2 linked regions of the Actinoplanes lobatus genome follow. The protein of the gene in region 1 interacts with the protein of each later gene in a pairwise test. Links are inferred from orthologs where the notes say so. Each region holds a gene or a part of one and is shown on either strand. Other genes may lie near its edges. The genes, in order: dnaE and BJ964_RS13520.

What was found.
Region 2: the proteins of dnaE (region 1) and BJ964_RS13520 interact in binary tests that used the Escherichia coli proteins (3 or more experiments, as listed by UniProt). The link is inferred for Actinoplanes lobatus from one-to-one orthologs.

The regions. Positions count from the first base shown.
Region 1 is NZ_JACHNC010000001.1:3,900,191-3,909,441, reverse strand. The notes cover bases 3,143-7,204. They hold dnaE (DNA polymerase III subunit alpha), read right to left. Parts: upstream 6,880-7,204; coding sequence 3,343-6,879; downstream 3,143-3,342. Other genes in these bases: BJ964_RS18330 (MinD/ParA family ATP-binding protein), read right to left, coding at 6,940-7,204; BJ964_RS18340 (DUF2567 domain-containing protein), read right to left, coding at 3,143-3,312. Also shown: BJ964_RS18355 (histidinol-phosphate transaminase), read right to left, coding at 1-283; hisD (histidinol dehydrogenase), read right to left, coding at 280-1,590; BJ964_RS18345 (LON peptidase substrate-binding domain-containing protein), read left to right, coding at 1,712-2,407; more of BJ964_RS18340, read right to left, coding at 2,500-3,142; more of BJ964_RS18330, read right to left, coding at 7,205-8,544; BJ964_RS18325 (hypothetical protein), read right to left, coding at 8,724-9,251. UniProt on the Escherichia coli protein: DNA polymerase III is a complex, multichain enzyme responsible for most of the replicative synthesis in bacteria. This DNA polymerase also exhibits 3' to 5' exonuclease activity. The alpha chain is the DNA polymerase catalytic subunit.
Region 2 is NZ_JACHNC010000001.1:2,908,208-2,916,394, reverse strand. What follows is about bases 1,451-4,448. They hold BJ964_RS13520 (pyridoxal phosphate-dependent aminotransferase), read left to right. Parts: upstream 1,451-2,363; coding sequence 2,364-3,533; downstream 3,534-4,448. Other genes in these bases: glmM (phosphoglucosamine mutase), read right to left, coding at 3,530-4,448; BJ964_RS13525 (MmpS family transport accessory protein), read left to right, coding at 1,459-2,367. Also shown: glmS (glutamine--fructose-6-phosphate transaminase (isomerizing)), read right to left, coding at 1-1,288; more of glmM, read right to left, coding at 4,449-4,885; rpsI (30S ribosomal protein S9), read right to left, coding at 5,059-5,556; rplM (50S ribosomal protein L13), read right to left, coding at 5,577-6,020; BJ964_RS13500 (uroporphyrinogen-III synthase), read left to right, coding at 6,649-7,794; BJ964_RS13495 (hypothetical protein), read left to right, coding at 8,047-8,187. UniProt on the Escherichia coli protein: Shows aminotransferase activity with methionine and histidine as substrates, and to a lesser extent also with phenylalanine.

The sequences.
Region 1 (9,251 bases):
CCTCGTTCGACCCGTTGGCGGCCCACACGTTCGCCGAGGTCAGGCCGTGACCCAGATAGCCGGCCAGCTCGTTGCGCAGGGCGATCGCGTCCCGGTCCGGGTAGCGGTTGAGGTCACGCAGCTCGGCCTGCACGGCCTTGCCGATCGCCTCGACCACGTCGTCCGGCACCGGGTACGAGTTCTCGTTCGTGTTCAGCTGCACCGGAACGTTCAGCTGGGGTGCGCCGTACGGCGACTTGCCCCGCAGATCGTCCCGGATCGGCAGATCGTCGATGGTAGTCACTGGGCGAACCTCACCTTGACCGCGTCACCGTGGGCGGGCAGGTCCTCGGCGTTGGCCAGGGCCACCACGTGCCCGGCCACATCACGGAGAGCCTCCTCGGTGTACTCCACGACGTGAATCCCCCGCAGGAACGACTGCACCGACAGCCCCGACGAGTGCCGGGCGCACCCGGCGGTCGGCAGCACGTGGTTGGACCCGGCCGCGTAGTCGCCCAGCGACACCGGTGCGTACGCGCCCACGAAGATCGCGCCGGCGTTGCGGACCCGCATGGCCCACTCGCGCGCGTCCCTCGTCTGGATCTCCAGGTGCTCGGCCGCGTACTCATCGACCACGCGCAGGCCCTGCTCCAGGTCGTCGACCAGCACCACACCGGACTGCTCGCCGGTCAGCGAGGTGCGCACCCGCTCCTCGTGCCTGGTGGCCGCCACCTGCTTCTCCAGCTCGATCTCGACCGCGTCGGCCAGCTCCAGCGACGGGGTGACGAGGACCGAAGCGGCCAGCGGGTCGTGCTCGGCCTGGCTGATCAGGTCGGCCGCGACGTGCCGCGGGTCGGCGGTGTCGTCGGCCAGGACGGCGATCTCGGTGGGGCCGGCCTCCGCGTCGATGCCGACAGTGCCCTGGAGCAGCCGCTTGGCCGCGGTCACCCAGATGTTGCCCGGCCCGGTGATGACGTCGACCGGCTCACAGCGATCGCTCTCATCCACACCGTCGCAGCCGTAGCCCAGCATCGCGATCGCCTGCGCGCCACCGACGGCGTAGACCTCGGTGACGCCGAGCAGCGCGCACGCGGCCAGCACCCGCGAGTCGGGCAGGCCGTTGTTGGAGGCCTGCGGCGGCGACGTCACCACCAGGCCCTCGACGCCGGCCTCCTGGGCGGGCACCACGTTCATCACCACGGTCGACGGGTAGACGGCCAGACCGCCCGGCACGTAGAGGCCCACCCGGCGCACCGGCAGCCAGCGCTCGGTCACCGTGCCACCGTCGACCACCTGCGTGGTGACGTCGGCGCGGCGCTGGTCGGCGTGCACCTTCCGGGTCCGCCGGATCGCCTCGACGAGTGCGGCCCGCACCTCGGGGTCGAGCGTCTCGGCGGCCGCGGCGATCGCCTCGGCCGGCACCCGCAGGCGCTCCAGGGTGACGCCGTCGAACCGCTCGGTCGCCTCCCGGATCGCGCTGAACCCATGCTCATGGACCGCCTCGACAAGCGGGCGAATCCTCTCGACGGCAACGGAGACGTCGAGCTGGGCACGGGGCAGCAGACCGCGCGGGTCCCGGCGGGAGCCGCGCAGGTCGATCCGATTCAGCACGCCACCCAGTCTAGGTTGCCGCCCAACCGGGTTCACATGCGCGACTCCCCAGGCCCAGGCGTTGAGACACCCGCACGCCGCGCCGGGTTGACCATGGTCGGGTGGGGACTAGGCTGAACGCGTGAGCGATCGGCTGCCGGTCTTCCCGCTGAGCACGGTGCTCTTCCCCGGTCTGGTGCTGCCCCTGCACATCTTCGAGGAGCGATACCGCACCCTCGTGCGCGAGCTGGTGGCCGCCTCGGAGGAGACACCGCACGAGTTCGGCGTGGTCACCCTCCGGCACGGCAGCGAGGTCGCCGAGGACGGCGACTCCCCCCAGGGGCCGGTCACCGCCACCGACGTCTACGAGGTCGGCTGCACCGCCGAGCTGCGCCACGTCACCGAGCTGCCGGACGGCCGCTTCGACATCATGACGGTCGGCCGACGCCGGTTCACCGTCCTCAGCGTCGAGCAGGGCGCCGAGCCCTACCTGACCGCCCACGTCCGCTGGCTTCCCGACGAGGAGGAGCCGAGCGGCACCGCCACGCTGCTGGCGCCCCGGGTGCTCACCGCGTTCCGCGCCTACCTGGAGTTGCTGCGCCCCAACAGCGAGACCCTCGAGCAGGTGCCCGACGACGCGACCGTCCTCTCCCACCTGGTCGCCGCCACCGCCCAGCTCACCGTCGAGGAGCGCCAGATGCTCCTGGCGATGCCGGACACCGCGAGCCGCCTCCGCGCCGAGCTGCGCATCCTCAACCGCGAGGCCGGCCTGCTGGCGAGGGTCCGGGCCGTCCCGGTCCCACTCTCCGACCTGGCCCGGCCGGCAAGCCCCAACTGATTCGGTACGGGCTACGCGAACCCGCCGTACCAGACCCGCGAACACCTGCCGGGTCCCGACCGTGCCGCGCCCGCCGGGCGTGAGCGGGTGGCTCAGGCGGGAGGGTGCGGCTCGCGGTGGGGGTGCTCGCCGCCGTCCGTGATCCGTTCGCCCGGGGCCGTGCCGTTGGCCGCCGCCGATTCGGCGTCCGCCACCAGGTCGTACTCGCCCACCCCGGCATCGTGGTGGTCCACATAGGGTGGCTCGTAGGCGTGGTTCGGCCCCCACCCGGGCTGCGCGCCCGGATGGTCCAGGTCGGGGTCGTTGGACCAGCCGGCCAGCAGGGTGAGCAGGATCGCCGCCACGAAGGCCGGGATCAGGGTCGGCCCGAGCGACTGCACCTCCGGCGGCGCGAGATAGGTCGCGCCGATCTGCGCGGTCGCCTTCCACTCGTCGTACGCGCCGCGCCCGAGCAGCTCGCCCACCGAGGGCGCCACCCAGTGCCCGGCCACCAGGGTGCCGACGACCACCCCACCGAGGAGGTACGGCCCCCGGTCCCGGCGCAGGATCAGCCAGGCCAGGAGCGTGACGAGCAACCCGAAGCCCAGCCCGAGCAGGGTCATCCAGCCGTCGGCCGCGACGTACCGCTCGGACATGTCGTAGGCCTGCGCCTTTCCGGCGCCGGTGAGGACCACCGGGACGGTGGGGGTGAGCCACGCCCAGAGCAGCCCGAGGGGCACCCCGAGCAGCGCGATCGTCCCGGCGGTGCCGGCCGTGACGGCCAGCGAACGCCGCCACGGGCGCCGGCTGCCCTCGTTCAGCCGCCACATCTGATGCCAGGCCTGGTTCAGGCCGGCGACGGCCGCGACGGGCCGCGGGCCGTCCTCCGGCGTGGAGGGTCCGGCCGGCTGTTCACTCGGGTACACCCTGCGATCCTTCCAGATCAGCCGGCACGGTCAGGCGACGGCCGACGGACCGAGGATCATCTTGAGGTCGGCGCGCAGGGCCGGCGTCGCCGCGACCCGCACCCCGCCCAGCCGCATGATCGTGGTCCGGCTGCCGTTCTGGAGATGGACGTGCACCTCGGTGTCGCCCGGGTGGCTCACCAGGATCTCCTTGAGCTCGTCGACCAGCGGTGGGGTACACCGGGTGATCGGCATCGTCAGGGTGACCGGCTTGGTGTCCGGGTTGTGGGTGATGTCGGGGATCGACATGTCCATCGCCATGATCCGGGCGGCGCCGTCACGGCGTTCGATCCGGCCCTTGACCACCACGATGGCGTCCTCGGCGATGTACTGGCCGACCAGCTCGTACGTGTTCGGGAAGAACAGCGCCTCGACGCCACCGGCCAGGTCCTCCAGCGTGGCCGACGCCCACGACCGGCCCTGCTTGGTGATCCGCCGCTGGACGCCGGTGAGGATGCCGGCGAGCGTGACGACCTGGCCGTCCGGGACCGAGCCCTCCTCGTTGAGCGCCGCGATGCTGGTGTCCGCCGAACTCTGGAGCAGGACCTCCAGCCCGGCGAGTGGGTGGTCGGAGACGTACAGCCCCAGCATCTCCCGCTCGAAGGCCAGCTTGTCCCGCTTGTCCCACTCGCTGTCGCCGATCGGGGGCATGGTGACCGCGGCCGAACCGCCGGCTCCGGCGTCGTCGCCGAACGCGCCGAACAGGTCGAACTGCCCGGCCGCCTCGTTGCGCTTGACGTCGGCGTAGGCGTCGATGGCCTCGGCGTGCACCGCGAGCAGGCTCTTGCGGCTGTGCCCCATCGAGTCGAAGGCGCCGGCCTTGATCAGGGACTCGATGGTCCGCTTGTTGCAGGCCACCGCGTCGACCTTGGACAGGAAGTCGTAGAAGTCGCCGTACTCGCCCTTCTCCTTGCGGCAGCGGGCGATCGCCTCGACCACGTTGGCGCCGACGTTGCGGACCGCGCCGAGGCCGAACCGGATGTCGGTGCCGACCGGGGTGAACGGCCCGGCGGACTGGTTGACGTCCGGTGGCAGCACCTGGATGCCCATGCGGCGGCACTCCGCCAGATACATGGCCATCTTGTCCTTGTCGTCGCCGACGCTGGTCAGCAGACCGGCCATGTACTCGGCCGGGTAGTGCGCCTTGAGATAGGCGGTCCAGTAGGAGACCAGCCCGTACGCCGCGGAGTGCGCCTTGTTGAACGCGTAGCCCGCGAACGGGACCAGGACGTCCCACACGGCCTGGATCGCCTCGTCGGAGTAGCCGTGCTCGCGGCACCCGTCCCGGAAGGGACCGAACTCCTTGTCGAGGATCTCCTTCTTCTTCTTACCCATGGCCCGGCGGAGCAGGTCGGCCTGGCCGAGGCTGTAGCCGGCCAGGATCTGCGCGGCGCGCTGCACCTGCTCCTGGTAGACGATCAGGCCGTAGGTGGGCTCCAGGATCTCCCGCAGCGGCTCCTCCAGCTCCGGGTGGATCGGGGTGATCTCCTGGAGCTTGTTCTTGCGGAGCGCGTAGTTGGTGTGCGAGTCGACACCCATCGGGCCGGGCCGGTAGAGGGCCAGGACGGCGGAGATGTCCTCGAAGTTGTCCGGCTTCATCAGCCGCAGCAGCGACCGCATCGGCCCGCCGTCGAGCTGGAACACGCCCAGCGTGTCACCGCGGGAGAGCAGTTCGTACGCCTTCGGGTCGTCCAGCTCCAGACCCAGCAGATCGAGTTTCTGGCCGTGGTTGAGCTCGATGTTCTTGTTGGCGTCGTCGATGATCGTCAGGTTCCGCAGGCCGAGGAAGTCCATCTTCAGCAGGCCGAGCGTCTCGCAGGTCGGGTAGTCGAACTGCGTGATGATCGCCCCGTCGGCGTCCCGGCGGGACAGCGGGATGTGGTCGATGATCGGCTCGGCGCTCATGATGACGCCGGCGGCGTGCACACCGGTCTGCCGGATCAGGCCCTCGATGCCCTGCGCGGTGTCGATGACCTTCTTGACGTCCGGGTCGGTCTCGTAGAGCCCGCGGACCTCGCCGGCCTCGTTGTACCGCTTGTCGTCCTTGTTGAAGATGCCGCCGAGGGTGATGCCCTTGCCCATGACGTCCGGCGGCATCGCCTTGGTGATCTTGTCGCCGACCGCGAACGGGTAGCCCAGGACCCGGGCCGAGTCCTTGATCGCGGCCTTCGCCTTGATCGTGCCGAAGGTGGCGATCTGCGCGACCTTGTCCTCGCCCCACTTCTCCGTCACATACCGGATGACCTCGCCGCGCCGGCGCTCGTCGAAGTCGATGTCGACATCGGGCATCGAGATGCGCTCGGGGTTGAGGAACCGCTCGAAGATCAGGCCGTGCTGGATCGGGTCGAGGTCGGTGATGCCCATCGCGTACGCGATCAGGGAGCCCGCCGCCGAGCCACGGCCCGGGCCGACCGCGATGCCGTTGTTCTTGGCCCACTGGATGAAGTCGGCGACGACGAGGAAGTACGCCGGGAAGCCCATCTCGAGGATGACGCCGAGCTCGTACTCCGCCTGCTTGATGTGCGACTCGGGGATGCCGCCGGGGAACCGCCCCCGGAGGCCCTCGAAGGCGACGTGGCGGAAGTACTCCGGCTCGGTGAACCCGTCCGGGATGGGGAACCGGGGCATCAGGTTCTTGAAGGTGAACATCCCGTCGATGTCCACCTTCTCGGCCACCAGCAGGGTGTTGCGGCAGCCCTCCTGCCAGGCCTCGGACGAGTCGACGGCGCGCATCTGGTCGGGCGACTTCACGAAGTAGCCGGAGCCGTCGAACCGGAACCGGTTGGGGTCGGCGACGTTGCTGCCGGTCTGCACGCAGAGCAGCACGTCGTGCGCGGCGGCCTGCGCCTCGTGGGTGTAGTGCGAGTCGTTGGTGACCAGCGGCGGGATGTTGAGCTTCTTGCCGATCTCCAGCAGGCCGTCGCGGACCCGCTTCTCGATCGACAGCCCGTGGTCCATGATCTCGAGGAAGTAGTAGTCCTTGCCGAGCGCCTCCTGGTAGCGCGCGGCGGACTTGAGCGCCTCGTCGAAATGGCCGAGCCGCAGCCGGGTCTGCACGATGCCGGACGGGCAGCCGGTGGTCCCCATGATGCCCTCGGAGTGCTCCGCGATGATGTCGAAGTCCATCCGCGGGTACTTGCCGAGCTGGCCCTCGATGGAGCCCCGCGAGTTGAGCCGGAACAGGTTCTTCAGACCGACCGCGTTGCGCGCCCACATGGTCATGTGCGTATACGCACCGTTACCGGAGACGTCGTCCGACTTCTGCTCCGGACGGCCCCACTTGATGCGCTTCTTGTCGAGCCGGGACTCCGGCGCGACATAGGCCTCGACACCGATGACCGGCGTCACGCCGGCGTCTTTGGCCTGCTTGTAGAAGTCATACGCCCCGTGCATGTTGCCGTGGTCGGTGATCGCCGCGGCCGGCATGCCGAGCCGCTTCGCCTCCGCGAGGAGTTCCTTGATCCGGGCCGCCCCGTCGAGCATTGAATACTCTGTGTGCACGTGAAGGTGCACGAACGAGTCAGACACCCGGAACCCCCTCTTCCCCGAACAGTGCCGTGAAGCCTAGCCCCGCCGTACGACAGAAACCTACTCCGCGAAGGGCTCCAGCATCGTCGACGCCGCGCGGAGCCAGGCCTGCCTGGTCTCCTGTTGCAGGTCGCCATACTCGATCGAGGAACCGACCTCCAGGGCCGGGTCGTAGGGCACCACGGCGACCGCACGGGTCCGCGTCGCGAAGTGCTTCTTGAAGTCCTCCAGCAGCGGCAGGTGACCCGCCGACGGGCAGGAGATGAGCGTCACGGCGTTGGACACCATGTCGCCCATCCCGCTCTCCTCGAGCACGTCGAGCATCCAGTCGGCGGTGAATGCGGCGTCCTCCCGGGGCACCGTGGTGATCACCAGCTGGTCGGCCGTGCGCATCACGGTCTGCCAGTTGACGCTCTCCACGTTGTTGCCGGTGTCGACGCAGATCACGTCGTGGGTGCGGCGCAGCAGGTCCATCACCCGCCGCACGGTGCCCTGGTCCAGCCGCTGGGCGAACCGCGGGTTCTCCTCGCCGGCCAGCACGTCGTAGGAGCCGTCCGAGGCGTGCCGCAGGTAGGCGTCGAGCTCCTGGAGCAGCGCGTCGCCGTGCAGGCTCTCGATCCGCATGAGGTCGGCGAGCAGGTGCTTTATGGTCCGGGCGTGCCGGGCGCTGCCGGCCCGCAGGCCGAGGGTGCCGCGCAGCTCGTTGTCGTCCCAGGCGAGCACGCCACGGCCGCGGACGCTGCCGATGGTGGCCGCGGCGAGCACGGTCGCGGTGGTCTTGTGCACCCCGCCCTTCGGGTTGGCGAACGCCAGCACCCGGGGTTTGCCCAGCTTGCGCCGCATGATCGAGACGGCACGGTCCATGCCGTCCTCGGTGCGGCTCTGCCGCCACTCGATCCGGGCCGCGGCGGGCGCCGGCGAGACCGGCGCGGGCTGGGCGGCAGGCTGCCGGACCGGCGCGGGCGGAGCAGCGGGTTGCCGGACCGGCGCGGGCGGAGCAGCGGGCTGCCGGACCGGCGCCGCCTGCGGCGGGGACATCTGCGGGGGTACGGGCGGCGGCGCGACCGGGGCCTGGGGGTACGCGGCGGCCTGCGCCCCGTACGCACCGGCGGGCGGGGCGTAGCCGTTCGCCGGCGGCGGCTGGTAGCCGTTACCGGACGGCGGGTAGCCGTTGTTCTGCTGGGGGTAGCCGGTGGGCGCGCCGTACTCCCGCGCGGGCGGCTGAGCCGGCGGCTGGGCCGGCTGGGCCGGCTGCTGCTGCGGGGTGCGCGGCGCCGGCTCGAAGAAGCTGTGCTGCTGCTCCGGCTCGCGGCCACGCTGCCAGCGCGGGTCGAGCGGGTTGACCGGCCGCTGCGGAACGGCGCGCTCGGCCGGTGGTTCCGGGGCACGGCGCTCGAAACCGCCGGGCTGCGGCTGCCCCTGCTGCCGGCCGTCGAACGCGGCCTGGCGCGGGTCCAGCGGGTTGAACGGCCGGCGTTCGACCGCGGCCGAGCCACGGCTCGGCTGCTGCTGCTGGTTCCACTGCTGCTGCTGGGGTGTCTCCGGCTGCTGCGGAGTCTCCTCCGACTCCTCGCTGCGGCCACCATGCCGAGCCCGGTCGAGCAGCGCCCGCCAGCGCGGGGCTGGTTCCGCAGGCCGGCCCCAGCCGGTCTCGGTCCCGTCCACGGCTCGTCCTCTCTGCGCCTACCCGATCATTCACGGCGATGGTCTCGCCCCTGACAGGCTACGGAGGAGAACCCTATTCGGGCCACCGGCCGAGCGCCCATCCCCCGGTCGTTCTTGATCACATGACGGAACCCCGGTCGTGCACGTGCATCCACCCGAACGTTTCGCGGACGGAAAACCTAACGGCCGGAATCGCCGGTGGATGCTCCCGATGACGCATCCGGACCGCCATGAGCAGGACTCGCGTCCGACGCCGAGGGTACGGCAACAGGATCCCCGGAAGGCAGTACGGCCGCGGACGGCGTACGGCCTGAACTTTCCGGTGAGGCGGATGTCACATGGACCCCGATCGACGACGGTAACGGTCCGATGGCGTCCGGGGCAACGCCGGGATTCCCGGATGGCACGGCCGACGACGACGGATCCGCCGGCGCCGTCTCCAGGTCCTCGGGCCGCGGCGGCCGGAATTCGGTACGGTCCAGCCCGCGCACCTCGGGAGCCGGGTCCACCACCCGCACCCCCGGCCGGTCCGCGATCCCGTCGAGCGCGGCCGGGGTGCCGCGTACCACCGCCGCGAAGACGCACTCACATCCGGCCCGGTAGGCGGCGGCCTCCTCGGCGGCGAGCCGGGCGGCGCTCTCGTAGGCCGCCCGCAACCGCATCTCGTTGCGCCCGTCGCCGGTCAGCGCCCGGCTGAGCCGCTGATA
Region 2 (8,187 bases), 990 kb from region 1 along the record:
CGATCAGGTAACAGGCGGCGAGCTGGGTGAGGAAGGCCTTGGTGGAGGCGACCGCGATCTCCGGGCCGCCGTGGGTGTAGAGGACGGCGTCCGACTCCCGCGGGATGGTCGAGCCGTTGGTGTTGCAGATCGCCAGGACGCGGGCCTTCTGCTCCTTGGCGTGCCGCAGCGCCATGAGGGTGTCCATCGTCTCGCCGGACTGGCTGATCACGATCACCAGGGTGGACCGGTCCAGGATCGGGTCCCGGTAACGGAACTCGCTGGCCAGCTCCACCTCGCAGGGGATGCGGACCCAGTGCTCGATGGCGTACTTGGCGATCATGCCGGCGTGGAAGGAGGTGCCGCAGGCGACGATGAAGACCTTGTCCACGTCACGCAGGTCCTGGTCGGTGAGGCGCACCTCGTCCAGGATGATCTCGCCGCGCTCGGAGAGCCGCCCGAGCAGGGTGTCGGCGATCGCCTGCGGCTGCTCGGCGATCTCCTTGAGCATGAAGTAGTCGTAACCGCCCTTCTCGGCGGCGGAGGCGTCCCAGTCGATGTGGAACTCCTTGCCGATGGCCGGCGCCCCGTCGAAGTCGGTGATCTCGATGCCCGCCGGGGTGATCAGGACGACCTGGTCCTGGCCCAGCTCGATCGCCTCACGGGTGTGTTCGATGAAGGCCGACACGTCGCTGGCCAGGAAGTTCTCCCCGTTGCCGCGGCCGACCACGAGCGGCGAGTTGCGCCGGGCGGCGACCACCGCGTCCGGCACGTCGACGTCGACGGCGAGCAGCGTGAAGGCGCCCTCCAGACGGCGGACGACGAGGCGCATGCCCTCGGCGAGCAGGGCCGGCCCGTCCACGCCACCGGCCTCGCGCAGCGCGCGCATCTCGGCGGCGAGCAGGTGGGCCGCGCACTCGGTGTCGGTGTCACTGAGGAACTCCACACCGGTCGCCTCGAGCTCGGCGCGCAGACGGGCGAAGTTCTCGATGATGCCGTTGTGGATGACGGCGACCCGGCCGTCGGCGGACATGTGGGGGTGGGCGTTGCGGTCGGTCGGGCCGCCGTGGGTGGCCCAGCGGGTGTGGCCGATACCGGTGGTGCCGGCCTCGATGCCGTCGCCGGAGCGCTCGGCGAGCGCCTTCTCCAGGTTGGCGAGCTTGCCCGCCTTCTTCTCGGTCTTGACCAGTTCGCTGTCGATGATGGCCACACCGGCCGAGTCGTACCCGCGGTACTCAAGGCGCCGGAGCCCGTCGATGACGATGCTCAGCGCCGGTCGATTGCCTACGTAACCCACGATCCCACACATGGGGAGGCAGCCTAGCCGACTTTCGCTCAAACGTCATGCTCGGTACCCGCAGTTATGAGCATGGCACTTGATCGGAACTCTAGGGTGGGAATCGGTGTCCTTACGGGTGAGTGATCTGGACGTGCGGTCCTGGCGTACCGTCGGGAGCGGTGCCCTGACCGGGAGGAAAGATGAGCGATCCGAGCGAACCCCGACAACCGCCCCGACCGCCTCAGTTCACGCCCGGGCATGCTCAACCCCCACAACCGGCGCAACCGGAGGACTATCCGCCGACGTCGGAGTTCCCGCCGGTCAACTACGCCCCACCCGGTCGGCCACCGGACTACGGCGCCTACCCGGACCCGGCGAGCACCTACCCGGACCCGACCGGCGCCTACCCTCCGCAGGCGCCGACGAGCGGCGGCTACCCACCGGGCGACTACCCACCGGGTGGTTACCCGCCGGCCGGTTACCCGCCGGGTGGTTACCCGCCGGGTGGTTACCCGCCGGATGGCTACCCACCGGCCGGTTACCCGGCGCCCGGCCCGCCCGGGCCGCGGCGCAGCAGCGCCCCGCTGATCGCTCTCATCCTGGCCGTCACCCTGCTTCTCTGCGGCGGCGTGGTGACCACCGCGGTGATCCTGGTGCAGCGCGCCGCCGACAAGGCCGAGGAACTGGCCGCGCCGATCATCGACCCGACGCTGCCCACCCTGCCCGAGGACACCCCGGACTTCCCCGGCCTGCCGACCGAATTCCCGGAGCTGCCCGGCCTGCCCACCGACCTCCCGACCGAGCTGCCGGGCATCGGCGAGGGCCGGGAGATCAAGGTCACCTACGAGGTGACCGGCGACGGCCCGGCCGAGATCCTCTACGTCGACCAGCTCGGCCAGGCCCCGAAGCGGGTGGCGAACGCCAAGCTGCCGTGGACGATCTCCACCACCATGAAGGGCACCTCGCTGATCTCCGTGGTCGCCGTGCGCACCAACACCGGCACCGGGGACATCGGCTGCCGGGCCACCGTGGACGGTGAGGAGATCGTGAAGCAGAGCGCACAGGGCGGCCTGGCCACCGCGAGCTGCTACAAGCTGGTGATCAATTGACGTCCGACCCGCTGGTCGCACGGATGCGCCCGTTCGGCACGACGATCTTCACCGAGATGTCGGCGCTGGCCGCCCGTACCGGCGCGGTCAACCTGGGCCAGGGCTTCCCGGACACCGACGGCCCCGCGGAGATGCTGGCCGCGGCCGCCGAGGCCCTGGCCGGCGGCGCCAATCAGTACCCTCCGCTCGCCGGCATCCCGGTGCTGCGGTCCGCCATCGCCGCCCACGAGCAGCGGTTCTGGGGCCTGACCCGGGATCCGGACGGCGAGGTCGCCGTCACGGCGGGCGCCACCGAGGCGATCGCGGCGGCGATCCTGGCGCTCTGCGAGCCGGGCGACGAGGTGGTGTGCTTCGAGCCGTACTACGACTCGTACGCCGCCTCGATCACCCTGGCCGGCGCGGTCCGCCGCCCGGTCACGCTGCGTCCCGGCCCGGAGGGGCGGTATGAGTTCGACCCCGATGAACTGCGCGGGGCGTTCGGTCCCCGGACCCGCCTGGTGCTGCTGAACTCGCCGCACAACCCGACCGGCAAGGTGTTCACCCCGGCCGAGCTGGAGCTGGTCGCCGGCCTGTGCCGGGAGCACGACGTGTTCGCGGTCACCGACGAGGTCTACGAGCATCTCGTCTTCCCGGACGCCGCGGCGCCGCACGTCCCGCTCGCCACCCTGCCCGGCATGCTCGAGCGGACCCTGCGGATCTCCTCGGCCGGCAAGACCTTCTCCTGCACCGGGTGGAAGGTCGGCTGGGCCACCGGCCCGGCCCGCCTGGTCTCCGCGATGCTGCGCGTCAAGCAGTTCCTGACGTTCGTCAACGGGGCGCCGCTGCAACCGGCGGTGGCTGTGGCGCTGAACCTCCCGGACTCCTACTTCACCGATTTCACGGCCGGCCTGCGGGACCGGCGGGACCGTCTGGTCGCCGGGCTGTCCGATGCGGGCCTGGCCGTGCTGCCGTCCGAGGGCACCTATTTCGTGACCGCCGACATCCGCCCGCTGGGCGGGGAGGACGGCATCGAGTTCTGCCGTGCCCTACCCGGCCGCAGCGGGGTGGTTGCGGTGCCGACCCAGGTCTTCTACGACCATCGGGAAGCGGGCCGGCACCTCATCCGTTTCGCCTTCTGCAAACGCCCCGAGGTGATCGACGAGGCGGTTCGCAGGCTCAAGGGCTAGGCCTCCGGGCTGGCCGCCCGTACCTCGTCGGCGATCCGCTCGGCGACCGTCCGGGCGGTCTCCTCGGTGGCGGCCTCCACCATGACCCGGACCAGGAGCTCGGTGCCGGACGGGCGCAGCAGCACCCGGCCGGTCTCGCCCAGCTCGTTCTCGGCGAGGGCCACCGCCGCCTGCACGGTCGGTGCGGAGGCGCCCGCGTCCCGGTCCCCGACGCGCACGTTGATCAGCACCTGGGGCAGCTTGTGCACGACCGCCGCCAGGTCGGCCAGCGACTTGCCCGAGCCGGCGATCTGCGCCATCAGGTGCAGGCCGGTGAGCACGCCGTCGCCGGTGGTGGCGAAGGCCGGCATCACGATGTGGCCGGACTGTTCGCCGCCGAGGGCCAGGTCGCCGTTCTGCAGCTCCTCCAGCACGTACCGGTCGCCGACCTTGGTCTCCAGCAGCTTGATGCCGGCCTGCTTCATGGCGATCCGCAGACCCAGGTTGCTCATCACGGTGGCGACCAGGGTGTCGTCGGTGAGGGTGCCGTTGTCGCGCATGGCCAGCGCCAGGATGGCCATGATCTGGTCCCCGTCGACGACCTCACCGGTGGCGGTGACGGCCAGGCAGCGGTCGGCGTCGCCGTCGTGTGCCAGGCCGAGGTCGGCGCCCTCGCGCAGCACCGCCTCGATGACCTTGTCGAGGTGGGTGGAGCCGCACTCCTCGTTGATGTTGAGCCCGTCCGGCTCGGCGTGGATGGCGATGACCTCGGCCCCCGCCTCCCGGTACGCCACCGGCCCGGCCTCGCTGGCCGCCCCGTTCGCGCAGTCCACCACGACCTTGACGCCGTCCAGCCGGTGCGGGATCGAGTCGACCAGGTGCTTGATGTAGTGCTCGGCCCCGTCCAGCAGGTCGTGGACCCGGCCGATGCCGGCGCCGGTGGGACGGCCGATCAGCCCGTGCCCGTCCTCGATCGCCTTCTCGATGGCCTCTTCGAGCTGGTCGGGGAGCTTGGTGCCACCGGCCGCGAACAGCTTGATGCCGTTGTCCGGCATGGGGTTGTGCGAGGCGGACAGCATCACACCGAGGTCGGCGTTGGTCTGCCCGACGAGGTACGCGACCGCCGGGGTGGGCAGCACGCCGACCCGCACCACGTTGGCCCCGGCACTCGTCAGCCCCGCGACGACAGCGGCTTCCAGCATCTCGCCGCTGGCCCGGGGGTCACGGCCCACGATGGCGAGCGGCTGGTGGCTGCTGTCCGTCTCGACCAGCACCCGGGCGGCCGCGACCGCGACCGCGAGTGCCAGTTCGGGGGTGAGCAGATCGCCGTTCGCGAGACCGCGAACGCCGTCAGTGCCGAAGAGTCGCCCCATGGCGGCTTCCTTTCGCCGGTAAACGTGGCCTCAAGCCTGCATCAGCGATCGGCTGACCAGGAGTACCGGAACGGCTAGTTGAGGAGGGGGGAGGGTGAGAAACATCGACGGCCGAGTTCGTCCCCCGAATGGGGGACGAACTCGGCCGTCGATTCAGACGAGGCGTGAAAAAATCAGCGCTTCGAGTACTGCGGGGCCTTACGGGCCTTCTTGAGACCGTACTTCTTGCTCTCCTTGACCCGGGCGTCACGGGTCAGGAAGCCGGCCTTCTTCAGGGCCGGGCGGTCGTCGGGCTCGACGGTGATCAGGGCCCGCGCGATGGCGAGACGCAGAGCACCGGCCTGGCCGGTGATGCCGCCGCCACGCAGGTTGGCGATCACGTCGAACTGCTCGGCGCGCTCGGCGGTGACGAGCGGCTCACGGATGAGCTGCTGGTTCACCTTGCTGGGGAAGTAGTTTTCCAGGTCACGGCCGTTGCAGGTGATCTTGCCGGTGCCGGGCACGAGACGCACCCGGACGATGGCCTCCTTGCGGCGGCCGACGGTCTGAACCGGACGGTCACCGGGGCGCGGGGCGCGGACCGGGGCCGGCGCGGCCGTCTCAACGACGACGACCGTCTCAGCGGGCTCCTCGACGGTCTCGACGACCTCGGGCTCGATGATGTCGGACATGCTGCTGCCTTCTCCCGCGCTCACTGCGCGATCTGCTTGATTTCGAACGGCTGGGGCTGCTGAGCGGCGTGCGGGTGCTCGGCGCCCGGGTAGACCTTCAGCTTCTTGATGATCTGCCGCGCGAGCTTGTTGTGCGGGAGCATGCCCTTGACGGCCAGCTCGATCGCCTTCTCCGGACGCTTGGTCAGGAGCTCTTCGTAGCCGACCTGCTTCAGACCACCGGGGTAGCCGGAGTGCCGGTAGGCGACCTTGGTCTGACGCTTGTTACCGGTAAGCGCAACCTTGCCGGCGTTGATGATCACCACGAAGTCGCCGGTGTCGACATGCGGGGCGAACGTCGGCTTGTGCTTACCGCGCAGGAGGTTGGCCGTGTGGGTAGCCAGGCGGCCCAGAACGACGTCAGAAGCGTCGATAATGTGCCACTGACGCTCGATCTCACCCGGCTTCGGGCTGTACGTACGCACAGAATTACCTTGTCTCGTCGTCGGTCTGGGGGCGCGCACTGGTCGCATCGAACAGATGCGTCAAGCGACCCCGCACAGGGACCACTCGCAACAGTCGCACAACAGCAGGCAACAATACCCGGCTACGCGGCGAGCGGTCAAAACAGGCGGTGTTCAGGGCACCAGCGAACCGGCGAGCATCCTAGTTGCAGACACTCAGCCCTGTGGAACCCCAAGCAGAGCAAGCATACTCCGCGCTCCGGACACGCCCGAGGCGGGTGGCGTATCCCACCGCCACCGACTTAGCAGGCCTGAAACAAACGGGACGCTCTGCCGAAATTCGCCCCCGGCACGCTTCGGTCATGGCCAACGGTGCGGACCTCACGACGACGCGGCCCGGCAGTGGCCGAAGCCGCGCTCGCGGGCGCACCATGGTGAGACCACCGTCAGGGTTGAGGACGGACCTGACGGTGTTCACCGGACCGGTTGCCCGGTTCGGCGAGGAGGAGTCGCGGCGTGCCCCGGACGGAGGTACGGCGAGGACCGCAAGCGTGGCATGGGAGCGGGTCGACGCTGAGGACGGCGGGCTTCGAGCGTGCCCTTCGGTGGACCGTTCGGCCACGCCGCGACTTCTCGGCCCGGGGATCGGATGATCGACCGCACCCCGGGCGCCCGGCGGGCGGTGCTGACGGCTGCCGCACTGGCGGAGCCGGCCGCGTCGCTGTCCGGCTACACCGTCGGCGTGACCGCGGACCGCCGTAAGGACGAGTTGTCCACCCTGCTGGAGGCGCGTGGCGCCCGCGTCGTGGTGGCTCCCGCGCTGCGCATCGTCCCCATCTCCGACGACGCCGAGCTGCGCGCCGCCACCCGTGCCTGTCTGGACAGTCCACCCGACATCGTGCTGGTCAACACCGGTATCGGCATGCGCGGCTGGCTGGAGGCCGCCGAGGGCTGGGGTCTGGCCGAGCCGCTGCACGCCGTGTTGTCCGGCGCCTACCTGGTCGCCCGCGGCCCGAAGGCCAAGGCCGCGGTCCGGTCCGCCGGCCTGCGCGACGACTGGTCACCGGACGGCGAGGGCTACGAGGAGGTCGTCGAGCATCTGACCGCGCGCGGCATCGACGGCCGGACGGTGGCCATGCAGCTGCACGGCGAGAGCCAGCCGGAGTACACCGAGGCCCTGGTGTCGGCCGGCGCCCACGTCATCGAGCTGCCGGTCTACCGCTGGGCGCCGCCCACCGACCCGGCGCCGCTGCACCGCCTGGTCGATCTGATCATCGCCCGTCTGGTCGACGCCGTGACGTTCACCTCGGCCGCCGCCGTCCAGGCCGTGCTGCGCGCCGCCGGCACCGGCGCCGACGCCCTCCTGGACGCTCTCCGCGACGACGTCCTGGCCGCCTGCGTGGGCCCGGTCACCTCGGCCCCGCTGCGCCGGCACGGCATCCCGGTGGCCGTTCCCGGCCGCGCCCGCCTGAACTCGCTGGTCCGCACCATCGTCGACGAGCTGCCCAAACGCGCCGTCACGCTCCAGGTCTCCGGCCACTCCCTCACCCTGCGCGGCCACGCCGCCATCGTCGACGGCGAGCTGCGCCCCCTGGCCCCCGCCCCGATGGCGGTGCTGCGCGCCCTGGCCGGCTCCCCCGGCCGCGTCCTGTCCCGCGCCGCCCTCCTCCAGGCCCTCCCCCGCGGCGCCGACGAACACGCGGTCGAGATGGCCGTCGCCCGCCTCCGCGCCGGCCTCGCCCTCCCCGGCGTGGTCCAGACCGTCGTCAAGCGCGGCTACCGCATCCCCACCTGAAGATCAAAATCAGGCTGTCGCATCGGGGTGGGTGGTACAGACCGCTGCTCCCGCCGAGGACCCGGCGCGTCTCGCTGGCCGCTGCGCGTCCAGAACGCGAGCCCCACCGGGCGACGTGCGTAAGTGGTCGCGCACGAAAACCCGCCCACCCCTCGCCGAGAGTGATTCGACAGTGGATCGAGAGTGACGGTGAATAGCGTGCCGAGAAACAGGTGATCTTCAATCGAAGATCGGCCTCGGCCCCCTGGGAGGATGATCGTGCGTCCCCACACGTTCCGTGTCTCGCGAGGCTTCGCCGCCGCCGTCGTGACCGCTCTTCTGCCCGTCGCCGCGATCGTCGGGCTCACCCCCGCGCCCGCGTCCGCGAGCTGCTCGCACAGCCACTCGAATCTC